Regions from separate parts of the Peribacillus sp. TH27 genome, predicted to be linked through region 1. Evidence: riboswitches for the same ligand, from Rfam matches in the RefSeq annotation. Region 1 holds a riboswitch; each other region holds the start of a gene.

Region 1 (6,576 bases):
GTTGCAAAAATGGCAAAGAAGTTTTCTGTTACACCAGAAACGATTCGTCGAGACTTGACCGAGTTAGAAGAACTGGAGCAGATAACTCGAGTGCATGGAGGAGCAGTTCTATATACAACATTAGAAAAAGAACAAGCTTACTTACGGAAGCTTGATATCAATCGTGCAGAAAAAGAACAAATTGCATTCGAAGCGATATCACGTATTGAAGATGGTGATACGATTGGCATCGATGTTGGAACGACAACATTTCATATTGCCGATTTAATTCAAAATGTTCAAAATTTAACTGTTGTGACAAATTCAATTGCAGCAGCAGATCGCTTTAACCAAGCGATTGAAGAGAAGCGTGTGACGGGCAAGGTTATTTTGTTAGGTGGATTTACGAACCCTGCGCAATCCTCTGTCTCGGGTGCAATGACGCTAGAATGGTTAAGTCATATGCATATGGATAAAGCGTTTATATCCTGCGGTGGAATTGTTGGAGATACAATCTATGATTATGATTTAGATGAGTCACTCGTTTCAGCTAAAATGATGGCAAGAAGCAAGAAGAATATTTTACTTGTAGATTCATCAAAAATAGGTATTCCGTCTTTCTTTTCATTTGGTGATGCGAGCCATTTTGATGAAGTCATTAGTAATCAGCCTTGTCCGAAGGAATGGAAAGAATGGTATAAACGTTGGATTATCGCAAAAAGGAGTGGATCAGAATGTTAATCGATTATCATGTACATCTAGAAGAAGGCCCGTATTCGTTTAATTGGCTTGAACGTACGGCAAAAGCCCTTGGACATTTTCAGCCAAACGAAGTGCAAGAATACGGCTCGAAAGAAAAAATTGAGTATCAAGTGAATCAGTTGCAAAAGCGACTGAATGGTGGTTGTTACGGCGAAGAGTGGCTTGATTTATATTTAAAAAAAGCGAAACAAATCGGAATGAAAGAAGTAGGTATTGTCGATCATTTGTATCGTTTTAAAGAAACAAAAAATTATTTTGAAAAGGCGTTAAATCTTGATCCGAGCGATTCAATTGGTGTATTACAATCGTATTGGATAAAAAATGTCATGACAGAAAAAATGGATGAGTTCGTTGAAGCGATTGTAGCAGCAAAAAAACGCTGGGAAAAAGAAGGTGTCTCATTAAAGTTAGGAATTGAAGCGGATTATTTTGTCGGGCAAGAAGAGGAACTAGAAGCACTCTTAGAAGGAAAACCGTGGGACTATGTGATTGGTTCTATTCATTATATGGATGGCTGGGGATTTGATAACCCACAAACCGCATCTCACTTTGAAGAATATGATTTAGAAGAGCTGTACACTCGTTTTTATGAAACAGTTGAAAAAATGATCCGTTCAAACATGTTTGATTTTGTTGCACATTTAGATAATTTAAAAGTATTTAATTTCAAAGTAAACAATGAATCTTTTAATCAAAGATGGTATGAACGCATTGCTGTCGCACTAAAGGAAACGAATACCGCTACAGAGGTGAATGCGGGTTTATACTATCGCTATCCGGCCAAAGATATGTGCCCATCCATTGATTTTCTAACGACAATTGTTAACGAAGGTATTCCGATTACCCTTTCTTCAGATTCACACTATCCAGATGATCTTGGAAAATATGTTGCAGAGAACAAGAAAATGTTGCAGCAATTAGGTGCCTCACATCTAGCAACCTTCCATCAAAGAGAAAGAAACTTAGTGCAGATCCGGTAAAATGGGTCTTTTTTTGCCGCCCCCTGGAGCGAGATGCACGAATTTTGCACACGCCGAATGGGTGAAGATCCAGCGACTTCAGCTACAAATTGCAACAAAAACTATCGAATGTCAGCCCATTAGGACTGCTTAGTGTATCTGCGAACTTTTCCGAAGGCAGGTTGGAGGAAAAAGGGGAGCTTGATCATTATATAGGCGTAGCCTCAACGAGGGAGTGCCCAGATAACTTAACACTGCTTGAAGTTGATGCATATATATGGGCGGTATTCGAAGCAGTCGGACCTTTTCCTGAAACACTGCAAAATGTATGGGGACGTATTTATTCCGAATGGTTTCAATCCTCTAACTATGAACAAATAGAAGGTCCAGAAATCCTTTGGAACGAAAAAAAAGATGTAACCTCACCAACATTTAGAAGTGAAATATGGATTCCTGTTTTGAAAAAGTAAGCATAGGCGAAAGATTTATGCGAAGAGCTGTTTCGACAGCTCTTATTTTTTTACTCAACTACCAGTTACTTTACTTCAATAATGGCTAAGGTAATCTTTTTTATTATGGAACTATCGGGGCAGGTTAGCATTCCTGTAGATAGCTATTTTTTGATTTTGAAAAAAATAGAGCTCCTCAGTAAGATATGAGTGTAGATACCATTCTAACTCAAAACCTTAAGGAGGAAGCCCTAATATGAAGTTTAAAATGCAAGACAAACAAAATCACCTAATACTTAATGAGCAAGGCAAGTATTAGTCCTGTGAGGAAGAAACAATATCACTCTCATCTCATCCATTTAAAGAAAAGGTTTCCTTTACGATAATACCTTTATTGAATTTTTTCATACGAGATTAACGAAGGAAGTAAAGCCTTAAAAGAAAGTAAATGGTAATTGAACATCTGGCAATCTGGCATTTTCATGTTTAAGACTTCTGACTGAGACAAAATGAAAGTCACTAAATTTGGAAGCAGGAAGGAATGATCTGACGTGAAGGTAAACAGAAAACTACACCAAAAAAATCCAGAGTGACACACTACTCTGGATTTTAATATTAAGATACTTGTTCTAGATTTTTATTATTGGCAGGAGGGTGGAATTGACCTTCCCATTTAGAAATAACGATTGCTGCAAGTGCATTACCTACAACATTCACTGCCGTACGACCCATATCAAGAATACGGTCAATACCAGCAATAAATGCTAAGCCTTCAATTGGAATACCGACGGTGCCTAGTGTTGCCAAAAGGACGACGAAGGAGACACCTGGTACACCTGCAATTCCTTTAGATGTAATCATCAACACTAGCATTAAGGTAATTTGCTGCATGATGCTCAAATCAATTCCATACATTTGAGCAATGAAAATGGCTGCTAATGCTTGATATAACGTAGAACCATCAAGGTTGAAAGAGTAGCCTGTCGGAATTACGAATGATGCAATATGTTTTGGACATCCGGCCTTCTCCATTTTTTCCATGATTTTTGGGAGGACGGATTCCGAACTAGCTGTTGAAAATGCTAAAATTAACTCTTCTTTTAGAAGCTTAATCAATTTAAAAATACCAAACCCTACTACTTTAGCAATAATTCCAAGAACGACAAGTACAAAGAAAAGCATTGTTCCATATACTGAAAGCGCTAACTTACCTAAAGGAATTAATGACGCCAAACCGAATTTAGAGATTGTTACCCCTATTAGTGCAAATACACCGACTGGAGCGAATTTCATAATCAAGTTGGTTAAGTAGAACATCCCTTCTGCCGTACCTTGGAAGAATCGAAATACCGGTTTACCTTTTTCTCCAATTGCGGCAATACTAACGCCAAATAATACAGAGAAGAAAATAATGGCTAGCATATCGCCTTCTACCATCGCTTTAATCGGATTCGATGGTACGATGTGAACAATTGTATCTACAAAAGATTCATGCTGCTTAGTTTCTGCTGTATCTACATAACTGGATATATCTGTTTGTTCAAGCTGGTTCATGTTTATACCAGCGCCCGGCTGAAGTAAATTAGCGGAAACCAGACCAACAAGAATTGCTATTTGCGTTACTACCACAAAGTATAAAAGTGATTTGGCACCAATTTTACCTACTGATTTCAAATCGCCTACCCCTGCAACGGCAACAATCAGACTTGAAACAATGATTGGTACAACAATCATTTTAATCATGCGTAAGAACATATCTCCCAATGGTTGTAAATAGCCTTGGGCAGTCTCATTACCATAAAAAATGGCACCAACAATAATCCCTAGAATTAATCCAATGAATATTTGGCTAGCTAAACTTAATTTAATTTTCTTCATTTACTTTCCTCACATTCCATAAGTTCTTTGATGTAAAAACATTTTGTCTCGTAAGGGATACAAGTTATTAAATAGAAAGAAAGTGAATTTTATTTTTTGAAAATTCTGTCTTTATACCGAAAGAAAAGACACTTCATTTGTCGATTCCTATTGGCGTGACTATTCATACATGTTCCCTTTAGACTCTGACGAGGTTAGCTGTCGGGTTAGGAATTGGAAACACAAATACCCTATCATCTCTGAATTCACCCCTAGCGGAAAATATCAGCAAAATGGTTTCCCCGTTCTATTAATAAGATTAAGAGAACCAACTTATAATAAAAATATTAATCTGTAAATATTTATTATAGGATTTAGGGGCACGCCATCTTTCTCTACGATTATAAAAATTCATCCTCTTTTTTAGAGTGGGCTCATTGAAAATACGATGATTCAAATGATATTAATACATGAGACATTTAAAATCTTTTTAAAATCGCAAGTTTGATATAAAGTTTGGTAATCTTTGAGATATGTGTGTGGTGTAAATCCCCATTTACGCTTCCTCTTTTACCAATTTCATCCTCCTTTTTTAATCTATGTAGTTCTATTCAGTGATTATAAAATACTTCCTTTCTTCCTTATTTTTAAGGGATGAATCAATAATGTAACATTAAAATGAAGCGCTTACAATAATTATTTAAAGAAAATTCGGGAATATAAGACTTTTTTCGACATTTTTCGATAATTTCCATACTGAGCACACACCACCATTATTGTTCTCAATATAAACACTTAATTATTTTTATATATCGGATAGTTCCTACATTTTTCAAGGTAAACTTGATTGATTTTCAGCCATAACAGTTCCCTTTTTTCATTTTTTTCTTCTATCGTGTAATTTAGACTTACAGTGTGTTAAAGTTTATTCCTTGGAAAATACCCGATGATTTTGTGATAGTGGTAGAAAATGGCATACCAATTGGTCAATTGAAGCTTACAATACGACAGTCAGAGGCAATGAGATTGGTTATGTAAATCTATTATCTAAATCTATTATCTAATTCCTGAAAAACGTCGAGCTGATTTAGGGAGGAATTTACATGAGTATGCTCTAAAGTTTTTTCAAAACAAGGGAGTAACTGAGTATCATCTTCGACACTTAAACATTACCCAAAGTCGCTTTCAGCCTAATAGAATTACGTTTGAGGCTAAATTAAAAAAGGTCCATTTTGTTGGTTCAAAAAGAGTGGTATAGTGTGTATCAGGCTCTCAGGAGATTGTTGTTAACCTATCTGATGAGGAGCAAATGGATTATCTAGGTGAGAGTATTTGCTTGAGTGCTAGAAAAGACTTGGTAAAAATACTTTAATATGTCGGTAAGCTCTGTTAAGAGGAACCTTTACAGAGCTTTTTTCTATTCAAGTATCGGGACAGCAGCGTAAACTTTCATTTATGAGAGAAAGCAGAGGATAACCACGAAAAAAAGAATAGTTTTTTACCATTATCCTTTTTTTGGCTTATTACTCTGTTTCAAATACTAAATAGGTCTTTTGATTATTTACGTATGTGATCTCATTTTCCAAACCTATTTGACAAACATATTAGAGTATGGCTTCCCTAAAATATAAACTGGAAGGATTAAAGTCTTTTAGTATACTTATTTATTTTTCGGAAATGGCATACTCAGATCGTTATAATCCGATTGATTACGCTAGTGAGGGTATAAAATATCTCCATCGATTTCTTTTTAATGAACACTTTATTTCGCAGTCTTTTTTGAAACATTTTCACTTCGTAAATATGTATTGAATATAATGCGTGGTATTATATGGTAAAGGATTCTAGGTAAAGGAGACTTATGATGAAGACTGGACAATTCTCCAATAATAAACTATTAGATATGGTATTTGAAAGTACATATTATGGAATTGTAATTGTCGATAGTAATGGGAAAATTCAATATATTAGCAATAAATATTGTGAATTTTTAAATGTTGAACGCGACTCAGTGATTGGTGAACATGTGACGAATATAATTGAAAATACAAGGCTACACCTAGTAGTGCAAATAGGTAAATCGGAAATCGCTGATATACATTTTCTTCGTGGTGATTTTGTTATCGCTAATCGCATTCCTATCATCGAAAATGAGGAAATAATTGGTGCGATTGGGACAATAATGTTTCGTGATCTTGATGACTGGAATAAAATGAATAGCCACATTAAGGAGATACTGACAAAACATAATTTTTACAGAAATGAAAGTGATGTTACAAATGGAGTAAAGTATTCCTTACACAATTTAATTGGCAATTCACAAAAAATACAACAGTTAAAAGAACGTGTGAAAAGGGTGGCTAGAGGTGATATCTCTGTACTAATTAGAGGAGAAAGCGGTACAGGCAAGGAAATAATAGCACATAGCATTCATCAGTTAAGTGGGAGAAGCGACAAACCACTAGTGAAAATAAATTGTAGTTCAATTCCGGAACACTTGTTAGAATCTGAACTTTTCGGGTATGAAGATGGTGCCTTTACAGGGGCAAAAAAGGGAGGTAAACTTGGAA
Region 2 (6,576 bases), 1.4 Mb from region 1:
CCTGCTGTGGTTTTGGCAAGCTATACATGGGCGGATGAGGCTTTAATATGGAACGGTCTATCAAACGAAGAGCGCATTCAATATGCTTTAAAGAACTTAGCTGAAATTTATGGAGACCAAGTCTATTCTGAGTTTGTATCAGGAACTTCCTTTAGTTGGGTCGATAATGAGTATTCTTCTGGAGGTTTCGCTGCTTTTGAACCGGGTCAGGAAACCGAGTTGTATCCCTATATCCCTATACCTGAAGGAAGAGTGCACTTTGCCGGTGAACATACTACTCTTACTCACGCTTGGATGCAAGGGGCGATTGAATCTGGAATACGGGTTGCATACGAAGTGAATGACTTGCCAAAATAAAACAGAAAAAAAGGTAAATCAGATGTTTACATAGGGACTTCACATGTTTCCTAAAAAATTTCATAGAGTCCTAAGTTTATTACCATTTAGGTCATTGGATAAAGATGTATTTAAGACTATTATTGGAGTAAACGAGCAAAAAGTCAATAACTTCCAAGCGACAAACTATCTAAAAAATGTATATTAAGTAAAAGTATTGTCGCCCTAGTGATTACCACATGTCTTAGAGAATAATCCAGGGCGAGGTTTCCCCCGCCTCGACTGGATCTGATTTCCAATTTTCTTACGACTCATTGTTCGCTAATGCATAATTTGCCAATGACACACTACCTTTAACTTCTTGTTTATTAGCAGAGTAATCGAAAATGCTTTTATCTTTGTAAATTCTTTCCCCGTTAGTCACTAGTGGATAATGTTTCCCACGTTGCATATTTACATAAGCCAATGAATCTATAAATCCTTTTTATTACTTCTCTTCTTTAAAATTTGTAAATGGCTTGTGAGAATATACACTACCATATGACATATACTCTAACTTCCTCATAATATCGAAAACTGATGAGGAAAAAGTTATGCCTTATATCTTATGGATCAAGGTAATCTTCCATGATTTTTTACTCATTTCCTTTAGAGCCATTTTCGATATCACATTCTCTATTACATCCAAATCTTTTAAGCTTTTTTGAATATTTCCATCGCAATATTTAATATACACAAAAAAACTCATTCAATATAAATGAGTTTGAAAATATAACGTAATATGGATGTTAAGCTTCAGATTGCCTGATTAACGCAGGAATTTAAATAGTTGAAATACTGAAAAAGGACATAATGAGTGAATTATTATTCAATATGCTTGACCCTCTACTAACTTTTAATGTTCAATTATTTTCATGATCCAGTTAATAAGGACCTATGAATTCAGATGATATTACCTTTGAAAAAAAATTTATCAATGGATTCTTTTTCTTATCTGTTATCCTTAACTCATTCATTATTATTTGATCCTCATGATCGGCTATCCATTTCCTTAGTGCATCTTTATCCTGGCATTGAGTTAAATACGTCTGTCCACCTTTACCTGTAGCGTTAACAACATATCTATTAAACGTCTTCTCCATACTTGCCCGCCTTTTTTATATAATGTATTAAAATTTCAAAATACGAATTCAATAAACTTTGAGATTTTCTGTATCTAATTCCAAAAGGAAATACCATATATTTATTTATTAGAAACATAAAATTACTGGATGTTATTTTTCAAATTTATCGAACCTATCATAATGTCCCAACTAATTTTTGTCAATAAGTTTTTAATATGTAAAAAAAACGTAAATTTTCTGTTTTGTTCTAGCAAATTTTTTTTACAATTTAGGGGTTTACAACTAGTAAATGATGGGAGTAGAATACGTTTATCAATTTAATGCATTTCGGCCTAAACTCAAGTAAATTGAGTACGGAGGAACCAATCATTTGGGGTTAATTCTGCCTTGCAGAAAGGATGAGATCAGCTCTTTCGCCATCCTACCCGTCAGCTAACTTCGTCGGCTAAAGCGAAGGAGGTCATAAGACCGCCTATTTCAGGGGCTTTTTTGTTTGCTTTTCTGTAACAAAATAGCAGCCAGATGTTATGTAGGTCTTTTTATTATGCTTTAAAAAAGGATTTTCCAAAGAGCATTACCTAAGCTTGATTAAGGATAATGAATACCTTTTTTCACAAATAAAAGGGCTTGTGCAGAATGGACGCATGTATAGCAAAAGGAACTTGGTCTATTGATTGTTTATCTAGATGGATGACGAATGGAATGCAGTACGAGCGAAATACTAACCCTATCACTCGATAATGGTTAGTTATCTGTGGATATATTACGTTTGTTAGTAGGTTGCTAATTCATTAACAGGGTAAGGATGATCAATTTGATAAAAGCAAAAGATTTGTTAGATCCACCAAAAATTCTTGTACTTGGCTTTGCCTTCCTGATACTTGTTGGAGCCTATTTATTAACCCTGCCGATTTCCACTGAAAATGGGAATGGTCTTTCTTTTCTAAATGCTTTATTTACCTCAACCTCTGCTACATGTGTAACAGGGCTTGTCGTAGTAGATACGGGAACCACTTTTACAACATTTGGAGAGTTGGTCATTTTATCACTCATTCAAATAGGCGGCTTGGGGTTTATGTCATTTGCGACGCTTTTCTTTTTCTTATTAGGCAAAAGAATTTCTTTAAAAGGCCGGTTAGTCTTGCAGGAGTCTTTAAATAATTTATCTATGGCAGGTGTAGTTAAGTTAGTAAAAAGGATTTTAATTTACACTGCCATTATTGAAATTTCAGGTGCCGTTATACTATCGATTCGCTTTTCTTTTGACATGCCAATAGGCAGAGCAATCTATTACGGCCTTTTTCATTCGATTTCCAATTTCAATAATGCGGGCTTTGACTTAATGGGAGGGTTTAGGAGCTTGACTACTTATGCATCAGATCCTTTCGTAACCCTTACAGTCGCTTCCCTGATCACATTAGGCGGTATAGGATTTATCGTGATGAATGAAATTTACGAATACCGTGATACCCATCGTTTGTCTGTACATACGAAGGTTGTACTGATGGCTAGCTTAATCCTTACAATTGGCGGGGCCATCTTAATCTTTATATTTGAATTTGGAAATGCCAAAACATTGCAGCCTTTATCTTTCATGGGGAAAACGTTGGCTTCTTTGTTTCAATCCGTTACTCCGAGAACAGCAGGTTCTAATACATTGAATATCCCTGATTTAACACAACCCACATTGCTGCTGATCATTTTCTTGATGTTTGTTGGGGCTTCACCGGGATCGACTGGCGGTGGGATTAAAACCACCACATTAGCGACGCTGATTGGAACGGTTTGGTCACAGATTAAAGGAAAAGAAGATGTGGTATTGTTTCGGTACCGCATTGTGAATGAAACGATATTTAAAGCATTATCCGTTACCTCCATCGGGGTATTTATCGTTTCAACCATCACCATTCTGCTGACTATTACAGAAACCGGAAGTGATTTCTTGACGGTTTTATTTGAAGCCACTTCAGCATTTGCTACCGTGGGTCTCTCAATGGGATTAACCCCTGAATTATCCCCCATTGGTCGGATGCTCATTATTTTCACAATGTTTGCGGGCCGGGTTGGACCTTTGACTTTTGCTTTTGCTATCGCAATGAGACGTAAACCAGATCCATTCCGCCGTCCAAAAGGCAAAATCATGATTGGTTAATCATTAATGAGGGAGTGTTAAAGATGGGAAAACGACAATATGCCGTTATCGGTTTAGGAAGATTCGGAACGAGTGTAGCTCATAGATTATATACAGCCGGACAAGAAGTCTTGGGTATTGATGTAAGCGAGGAAAGAGTCGAGAATGCAGAATTAAGTGTAACTCATGCAGTTATGGCTGATACTACCGAAGAAGAGGCACTAAAATCCATTGGAATCCGTAATTTTGATTGTGTCATCGTAGCCATCGGAAATGATATGCAGTCAAGCATTTTAACTACATTGCTTTTAAAGGAACTAGGAGTGAAAAAGGTAATAGCAAAAGCTCTAAATAAACATCACGGTCAAGTGCTCGCTAAAGTTGGTGCTGACTGGGTTATCTACCCTGAAAGAGATATGGGTGAACGGGTCGCTAATCAACTCCTATCACCCAACATGCTGAACTATATAGAACTCTCAAAAGAATACAATATCGAGGAAATCATTATACCCATAAGCATGACAGGAAAAAGTCTCAGAGAGCTTGATTTACGTGCGAAATATAATATCAGTGTTATTGCCATCGTGAGTAATGGAGAAATTATCATAGCTCCATCACCTGATCAGAATATCCTTGAAAAAGATATGCTTTTAGTGGTTGGTAATAAAGAAGATCTAGCCGTGTTTGCAAATATTGAATAACCTAGGTCCCTAACCAAGGAGCAGGCTACCCTTTCATTGGTTCCGGCTTTCGCTGTACGAGATGACCTAAAAAAGATTGGGCTTATCCGCCAATTAAGAATGTCTCATCGTATGAATCTGTGTCATAAATATCAATCCCTATAAAATCTAAACAGTCAGCATCCGAAAAGTGAAACACTATTTTCGCAGTATCTGGATGAGTAACTGATTGTTTTACTGATTTATCATGCAATCTGAAAGAGTAAAAAATCTCATTATCAGCAGTAGTTGCCTTTTTGAATATATGTACTGTATCAACAAGATGTTTAATTTTTATCGCAGTAGCTCCCGCTAATTCAATTCCGATGATCGGAACGTCGTTACAAAAATCTAACATTATGTCATTATTTTGTGGGAGCTCTTCAGTATATGAAATTTTGTATTTGTATGGTTCAACCAAGTAAATATAGCCCATTTCTGCTTCATTATCATATGTTACTTGTTTATCCAATGGTCCACCGTCCTCAATCTATTTTTCTCTTCTACTTGAAAACCAAATCTCTTTAATACTTCCTTACCATTTAAGTAAGAATTCCCCCAGTTAAACCATTTTTAGCTTTATGGCCTTGTGTCCCAGCCCGTAGATAGTTTATTCATTTGTATTAATCGCTTGGGCCAAAGTGGATTTTATCGTTACTTTATCAAAAGGCAGTTGAAGTTGCACAGCAGTAATAGCTATGTCTGGACGAAGTCCCGAAAGAGTTGTATCAACCCCAATTAGATGTAAGGATTCAATCAATTTTGACAGTTGTTGAGCAGATACACTGTCGATTGCATGAACACCTGATAAGTCTATAAAAAGCCTAGTAACATTTTTTTCTGCACATATTTGTAACGTGTTTTCAAGCAAGAACATCCCTCTCATTGTGTCAATATCGCCAATAAGGGGAAGTAACGCGGTGTTATCGTTTAGTGATATGACAGGAGAGCCTAATTCATTAATCGTATCCTGTTGAGCTTTCATTATTTCATTAGAATATCTATTGTTAGCTTCAGTAAACCTCTCTAGAACTTCACTGAACACTTTGATAACAATTCGATACCATGAATTTATTTCCTTTTGCGAGTATTGACCTTCATTTAATGATACAAATTGCTCAATAAAATCTAGATATTGCTCCTGCGTTCGAAAAAATTCTCTTAATATAAAATAGATGGGTGTTTCTAAATGCTGCCCATCCTGTGCGATTTCTTCAATCCACTCATCAAAATGCCTAAAGAATTCTGATTCCTCTTCTATAAACACCTGAAAAAAATGTAAGTGAAAATCGTTATTTTGTAGCTTTAGTTTTTTAATTACTTCGGGATTAGCTGAGCTATAAACGCCTATCACATCATTTTTATTTAATGTTTCGTACCATTCCTCTGTCAATTGTGCTTGCTTTGTCTAATAGAAATGAATGTAATTTTTGGTTTCTATGCATAAATTTCTCCACCTATTTAATTTTTTATAAAAATAGCAGTCTAGTACTCGCTTCTATTTACCTCGTATACTTCAATAGAAGTAGGTCCTCACTATATTCCCAACAATATCCACAACCTCATTGTTATTATAGTTTAACATTTATGTTTTTTACCGACAATTTTTTCGCAATCCAATATATTCAAGGTATCTTAAGGAACCTCTATCAAAATTGAATTTTTCACAAAGAAAAAAGGATCTACACTCAGATCCTTAAAGTTCAATTTACTATTTTCATCATAAAGTTCATCCACACTATCTACAAAATCTCATCAGAGATCTTCATTATTATCTGAATGCCATCGCCCTATGCTTCCTCGAATTGCAGGGTCAAGTTCACAAAAATTACTTTTTCCTAAATAAAGCAGTCCATAAACCAGAGACCCCAAAGACTTCATTAGACCGCTTAAATTCCTTCATTTTACGTATTTCTATCTCTTCAAAATCCTTAAAAATCGTTCTTAGTTTTTCCTCAGTAAAACCTAACCCGCCTCTAAGACTTCCTAATCTATATACTTCCCAATCTGAAATATCTGCACCACCTAATATTCCTCCTTGAACAAAACAAGTAATCGCATAGAAACCCTTAGGCTTTAACGCCTTTTTCACCATTTCTATATAATTCATTCTTCTATGTGGAGCAATATGATGAAAGCAACCTGAATCATAGACGGTGTCATATTTTCCTTCTTCAATATCTAAGTCAAAAATGTTTTTTTGAATAAAATTTATGTTCACTTTCTTTTCTGTTGCCCACTCTTTTCCCCATTCAAGAGCTTCTTT
Region 3 (6,576 bases), 2.4 Mb from region 1:
TTGGAATGGTCTCTTGCTTCATGTTTAAACCGGAATATAGACCTGCTGCAACGATGATAATTGTCAGCAACCAGATTGCCAGTTTGTTTTTCAAAGAAAATTTAATGATTGAATTCAAACTTTTACCCTCCATACTTTATATTGTGACTAGTCGGTCATAAACTCAAATATATAGTATATGGATTATGAATGCAATAAATAATATTCAGTTGGTGTAACGTTGTGATTTCAAGGGTTTTGAGATACAATGTGGAAGAAATGACTCGCTGGTCATATAGAGGACAATATTTAAGAGATAGGATGAATTTGATGAATGAAAAGCATAAAATAATTATAGATAAGTCCGTAGAGATTTTCGCAGAGAAAGGTTATCATGCTACTTCCGTTCAGGAAATTACTGAAAAGTGTGGGATAGCCAAGGGATCCTTTTATAATTATTTTAAATCGAAGGAAGAGTTGCTTGTTTCAATTTTCAAATATTATTATGGTGCATTAACGGACTCGTTGCTTGATATCGAGTTAGATGATTCTTTATCCAGTAAAGAGAAATTTTTGATGCAAATCATTGTACAAATAGAGCACGTGACAGGAAATACCAACTTGATTCGAATGATGATGCAGGAACAAATGGTTCATATCAGTAAAGAGCTAGATAGGTTTTTACACTATATCCATGAAGAGGGCTTAGTTTGGTTCAAACGTAAAATAGTAGAATTGTATCCAGAAATACCGACAAACTTCTTGCCAGATTGTACTATTATGTTAGACGCACTTTTCAAAGGTTATATCGGAATTTTATTCAGAAACAGACATTCATTTGAAGTGGAGAGGCTGCCTATCTTCATTTTAAATCGGATGGATTCCATTATAAAAGGTCTACATAAAACGGACGATCCTTTATTGAAAGAATTCCCTTTAATTGAATGTTCCATACAAAAAGTGAGCCCTAAAGAGGAAATTAGTTCAATCATTCGCCAGGTATTGGAAGTAGGAAAGCATAAAGAAGAGGGGTTAGAGACAAGTAAAAATGTTGAAGCGTTAAAAGCAATTCAAGAGGAGTTCTCTAAAGTTAGACCAAATGGCATAATATTAGAAGGACTTTTATTATTTTTAGAAAAAAACGAAAAACGAAATACCATGTGTTCTAAGCTTATCATTTTAATGAAGGATTATTTGACAAAAAATTAAAGATTTTTCTGAAGAGGCATACTGCCTCTTCTTTTATTTAAACCTTTTTCTAAATAACTCCTATATAAATTTCTTCACATGATTATGATTAAATTTCAAAATTGATGATTAGGAAAGAGTAGGAAGAAGGTAACTTTTTATATGAGGTTGAGGTCAGAAAAGGAAAAAGGAAAGTTAATTATTATGGAAATGATAAGTTTGAAAGAAGTCTAGAAGCTTAATTAAATGGCAAGTTTCGTCGATTGATGTAGGGAAGACTATGATGGTTTTGGTCCAGAAGAGTTTTATAGGCGCAGTTTAATGCATTTCCCCATGGTCAGTCTAGGCGCTGGTTTTTTTGGCGTGCCATCGACTCAAATTCAAGCTTTCCTAATCTGAAAATCCTAACTCAGTCAGGGTTGAAGAATGTGAAGGCGGGGCATCTGTATTGAAACAAAAGTGCCGCTTGAGGTAGATAAGTATGGAGGGAATTATAGCAAATCGCCAATGCGAATCAACGTCTTTATGCATCATCTTTCTATATTAACTTCAAATTAGGGAGACAAAGTATTATTTAATATTAATGTGTTTTTTTTGTTTTATTCATTCCTTATTTCTGCAATTGTTTCCAAAATAAGATAAAATATAGAGTGATATTTCATTTATTGCAGGAGGAACACATATGGTGTACCAGGTCAGATTGTTAAAGGGCATTTTAGAGCCTCATAGGAGTCGTTATCAGCTGCAAAATGCAGAAGCAGTCACACGACTTGGATGGAAATTACTATTATTATATTTTCTTAGTTTCATAGTTTTTGCTGTGGAAGGATATTTTGGCGTTGGATCGGAATCGTTTTCCAAAGAAATTATGAAGATGGATTCTAGTGAATTTGAAATGGGAAAGTTGTTGATAGTAGGCGGCAATATAATAGCAGGTCTATTTTACCCTACCATATACTTATTTTTATCATCTCTATTCTTTTGGATTGTTATAGATATCCCATACATAAAATTAGTAATCGTTCAAATGATTATTCTTGGTTTGCAATTATTAGAAAAGGTGTTTCTAATCCCTATATTAGTATTAATGGATATCGGAAACGATGCAAATCCTTTTTCATTGGGAGTTATCAGTCAGTACTTTCTCAGAAGTGATTACTTTATTCACTTTTTCAGTGAAATTACCATTTTTCAATTTCTGATTATTGCTCTGCAATATTTCTATTTAAAGGAATTTTCAGAACGGAATAATTATTTGGTGCTTTTAATGATTGTTCTATTCTATCTGGCCACGTGGCTTGTTAAAGCCTTTTTAGCGTACATCCAAGTGGGCGTATTTGTATAAGGTGGGTGAAAACAATGAAAAAATGGAAAATTGCAGCCGTATCAGTGGCATCGGCTGCGTTAATAACCGTTAACTTTTACCTTATTGAAAAGAAAGAAAGCAAAGTAGAACGAACTGTTTTTGTCGAAAACTGGACAAAGGTAAAAAAAGATACAATTACGGATACTATTCAAACAAAAGGGGTAGTTAAACCTGTAGAAGAGTATGATATCTATTTCGATACCAAGAAAAATGATTTTCAGAAATTCCTTGTAAAAGAGGGAGATGAGGTAACGGCTGGATCTTCGTTGTTTGAATATACTACACCCGAACTTGATGCTCTCAAAGGAAATCTAGAAGCGGAAAAAACTGCCGCTGAGGGTGAAATGGTGGGGATTAATGATTACATTGATAAGTTGAAAGCTTATCAAGGAAGTTTGACAAGTAATTCTAATAAAGCAGTAATCGATAATTCGATAGAAAAGAGCTTAAATATTGATATAACAACTACCTCTTCAGACTTGATTGAAAGTAATATTGAGCAAGAAATGTACAAGCTGGAACTTGAAAAAAACCGCTTGGAAGAAAAGGTTGTTATGCTGGATGCTCAATTAAGTTCAATTGAGGAGCAAAAAGTCGCGGTTGAGACGGCGAGTGAGGCTGATGGTGTTGTAAAAAATATCAATAAAAACCTGAATAATCCCATTATATCCATTGTTTCAACAAATGTGGCAATTGAAGGGGATTTCTCTGAAGAGGAGATGAAAAAAGCTGAAGTGGGCATGACTATAAAGGCAAGTTCCCCTGATTTAAAAAAGGCGTTGAACGGAACAATAGGTCGTATACATTCTTATCCAGAAGAGGAGCCATCACTAAAAAAAGATAACAGATTTCCATTTCAGGCATTGATTGAGCCAGGAGATGAAGAAACTAAACCTTTGTTGGTAGGGTCAAAAGTCAATCTTACTGTAATAACCAATGAGAAAGCGGGTGTACCCTCTATCCCTGTAGAGGCAGTACATCATAAAAAAAAGCCGCATGTCTACAAATTGACTAAAAAAGGCTATGTGGATAAACACTATATTACAAAAGGGCTTAAAGCAGAAGGAAAGCAAGAACTCATAAAGGGACCGGCGGTAGGTGATGTTATTCTAATAGAACCGAATAGGATTGTGAAAAATCATTCTTATTTTGTTACTCCAATTCAGTTTGAGAAGGTGAAATCTGCTAGTTATAAAAAATTCACCACTCGGGAAAAGGTGAGGTATATATTACTGGGTATGTTAGAAAAATAATCCATTTTTTCATTATTCGAGAGAGGGGATATATCAATCAGTTTTATTGTTATTTATATATCCATATAACAAAATTAAGCAAAATAGAGAATGTGTTATTATAGGTAAAATAGTCACTAATACAGAATATTCAGACATTTGCAAAGGTTTTTTCTTAAAGGGACAAGAAAAAATATTTACAGAATAACATTTTTAGTATAATATTTTATTATTAAGTATTCGCTTAATCTTATTACAAGAACGGGGGACCCATTTTTGCGGATTTTTTTCGCTAGGGGTGAATTCAGAAATGAAAGGGCTTTTGTGTTTCCAATTCCTAACCCGACAGCTAACCTCGTCAGCGTCTTTAAGGGAACATGTGTGAATATTCACGCCTATAGGAAATCGACACATGAAGTGTCTTTTTTTTCGGCGTAAAGATAGAGTTTTTCAATAAAAGAAAAATTACTTTCTTTCTATTAGTATCTTGTTTCCCTTACCGAGACAAAATGTTTTTGCTTTAAAGACTTTATGGAAGGTGAGGAAAGTAAATGAAGAAATTTAAATTAAGTTTAGCTAGCCAAATTTTTATTGGTTTAATTCTAGGGATTATTGTTGGTGCCATTTTTTATGGTAATGCGACAGCCCAAAACTTTTTACAACCATTCGGAGACATTTTCCTACGAATGATTAAAATGATTGTAGTACCAATCATTGTGTCAAGTCTTATCGTTGCAGTTGCGGGTGTAGGTGATTTAAAAGCAGTAGGTAAACTAGGAGCTAAATCACTTTCATACTTTGTGGTGGTAACAATGATAGCGATTGCTGTTGGTCTAGTTTCCGCGAATATTATCCAGCCTGGTGCTGGTGTAAATATGAACAATCTAGAACAAACTGATATTTCTACCTATGTTGATACAGCAGAAACTAAGCAGCATGAATCTTTTGTGGATACAATTGTTCACATTGTGCCATCCAATCCAATTAAAGCTATGGTAGAAGGCGATATGCTAGCAATCATTTTCTTCTCTGTTTTGTTTGGACTTAGTATTGCGGCTATCGGTGAAAAAGGTAAACCTGTATTCCGTTTCTTCCAAGGTGCAGCAGAAGGAATGTTCTACTTAACTAATATGGTCATGAAATTTGCTCCTATCGGGGTATTTGCACTAATCGGTGTGACCATCTCCAAGTTCGGTTTGGAATCTTTAATTCCATTAGGTAAGTTAGCGCTTTCTGTATACGGAACAATGATTTTCTTTGTAATTGTCGTTCTGGGTCTTATTGCAAAATTTGTAGGGTTCAATATCTTTACGTTGATTAAGCTTCTAAAAGAGGAATTAATTCTTGCGTTCTCGACAGCAAGTTCAGAGGCAGTTCTTCCGAGAATCATGGAAAAAATGGAGAAAGCGGGATGTCCGAAGCATATTGCTACGTTTGTTATTCCGACAGGATACTCTTTTAACCTTGATGGTTCTACATTATATCAAGCGTTAGCAGCTATCTTCATCGCTCAAATGTATGGGATTGATTTAAGCGCTTATGAACAAATTACACTAATGTTAGTGTTAATGATCACATCTAAGGGGATTGCAGGTGTACCTGGTGTATCTTTCGTAGTTCTTTTAGCGACATTAGGAACAGTTGGTATTCCAATTGAAGGTTTAGCATTTATTGCTGGTATTGACCGTATTCTTGATATGGGCCGTACAGTAGTAAACGTTATTGGTAATTCACTTGCAGCAATCGTTATCTCAAAATGGGAAGGTCAATTCAACCCTCCTGCCAATAATGAAAAACTAGAACAAGTTTCTTAATATAAAAAAACCAGAGTGATATGTCACTCTGGTTTTTTTTGTGAATTTTGAAAAACTAATTCTTATTTTTGAACAATCCAGAAGCGGCAATCTGATGAGAAAGTGATGACATCATCGCTTTCATGGAATAATTCACTTCGGTAAAAACTTTCTAGGAAAGTAAAACCTGCTTCATTGAGACAGTCAAAGACCTCCCGCTGATTAGGTATATGAAGAAAGGTATCTTTTTGTAGGGTCTTTCCAGAAGTGAAAATATCACCAAACTCATATAGCCGGTCATCCTGTTTACCTTCACACCAAATCATTTCTTCCTGCTCCCAAAAATTCAGGTAATTTTCATTTTTGTCACGGTCATGGGTGGTAAAAATGAAAATTCCATCAGATACTAAAACACGGTTAATTTCTTTTAAAGCTAGAATGCGGTTTTTTCGTTGAGGGATTTGCATTAAACCATTAAAGGTGAAGATTGCTTTATCGAATGATGAGTTATTGAAAGGAAGGTCTGTGGCGTCGCCAAGGATAAAAGGTATATCTAGGTTTTCTTCGCGTGATATTTTCCGGGCTTCTTGTAGCATGGCAGGAGTTAAGTCGAACCCGGTTATTTTGTGGAAACCTTGTTTATATAAGGAAAAGGTGGTTCTTCCTGTACCACAACCGATATCAAGGATTTTGTCATCTTGGGAAAAATATTTCTCGAATGCATACTTTTCAGATTGCCACAGGCCTATCTTTTTCGTTGCATCGGCATAAAGGGGAGTGGCTTCATGAAAAGAATTAATGATAAAACCTTTTTCAATTTTATCCATCGTCATTCCTCCAAACCTTTATTTTTACTATAATATGGATATTTATTTTTGTCGAGCTTGGATCTATCTTATTTAAATTAATGGCTGAACTTTTTACATGGTAAGAAATAAAGGCATATATCTTTCACTATAATGTCATAAAATGCAGGTGTGGATTTACATTCTTAATTATATAACCTTCGTGAAATCCA

Evidence for each region. A riboswitch is a leader RNA that binds a small molecule or an ion and turns the genes downstream of it on or off. The one in region 1 is predicted to bind cyclic di-AMP.
Region 2: linked by a shared signal. The riboswitch ahead of JFU24_RS20425 (TrkH family potassium uptake protein) and the one ahead of JFU24_RS26990 (cation:dicarboxylate symporter family transporter) in region 1 are both predicted to bind cyclic di-AMP.
Region 3: linked by a shared signal. The riboswitch ahead of JFU24_RS15055 (cation:dicarboxylate symporter family transporter) and the one ahead of JFU24_RS26990 (cation:dicarboxylate symporter family transporter) in region 1 are both predicted to bind cyclic di-AMP.

The regions. Positions count from the first base shown of each region.
Region 1 is NZ_JAEKEV010000002.1:5,297,348-5,303,923, forward strand. It holds gene JFU24_RS26975 (DeoR/GlpR family DNA-binding transcription regulator) at 1-720, shown strand, start outside; gene JFU24_RS26980 (histidinol phosphate phosphatase domain-containing protein) at 714-1,721, shown strand; partial or broken gene JFU24_RS26985 (GyrI-like domain-containing protein) at 1,817-2,170, shown strand; gene JFU24_RS26990 (cation:dicarboxylate symporter family transporter) at 2,765-4,027, opposite strand; cyclic di-AMP (ydaO/yuaA leader) riboswitch at 4,195-4,342, opposite strand; gene JFU24_RS26995 (sigma-54 interaction domain-containing protein) at 5,871-6,576, shown strand, end outside.
Region 2 is NZ_JAEKEV010000002.1:3,940,663-3,947,238, reverse strand. It holds gene JFU24_RS20435 (flavin monoamine oxidase family protein) at 1-357, shown strand, start outside; gene JFU24_RS20430 (hypothetical protein) at 1,260-1,478, opposite strand; cyclic di-AMP (ydaO/yuaA leader) riboswitch at 1,780-1,922, shown strand; gene JFU24_RS20425 (TrkH family potassium uptake protein) at 2,266-3,612, shown strand; gene JFU24_RS20420 (potassium channel family protein) at 3,636-4,292, shown strand; gene JFU24_RS20415 (DUF2283 domain-containing protein) at 4,375-4,782, opposite strand; gene JFU24_RS20410 (STAS domain-containing protein) at 4,921-5,703, opposite strand; partial or broken gene JFU24_RS20405 (class I SAM-dependent methyltransferase) at 6,139-6,576, opposite strand, start outside.
Region 3 is NZ_JAEKEV010000002.1:2,852,675-2,859,250, reverse strand. It holds gene JFU24_RS15075 (efflux RND transporter permease subunit) at 1-118, opposite strand, end outside; gene JFU24_RS15070 (TetR/AcrR family transcriptional regulator) at 310-1,188, shown strand; gene JFU24_RS15065 (hypothetical protein) at 1,850-2,512, shown strand; gene JFU24_RS15060 (efflux RND transporter periplasmic adaptor subunit) at 2,527-3,786, shown strand; cyclic di-AMP (ydaO/yuaA leader) riboswitch at 3,997-4,144, shown strand; gene JFU24_RS15055 (cation:dicarboxylate symporter family transporter) at 4,317-5,579, shown strand; gene JFU24_RS15050 (class I SAM-dependent methyltransferase) at 5,642-6,385, opposite strand.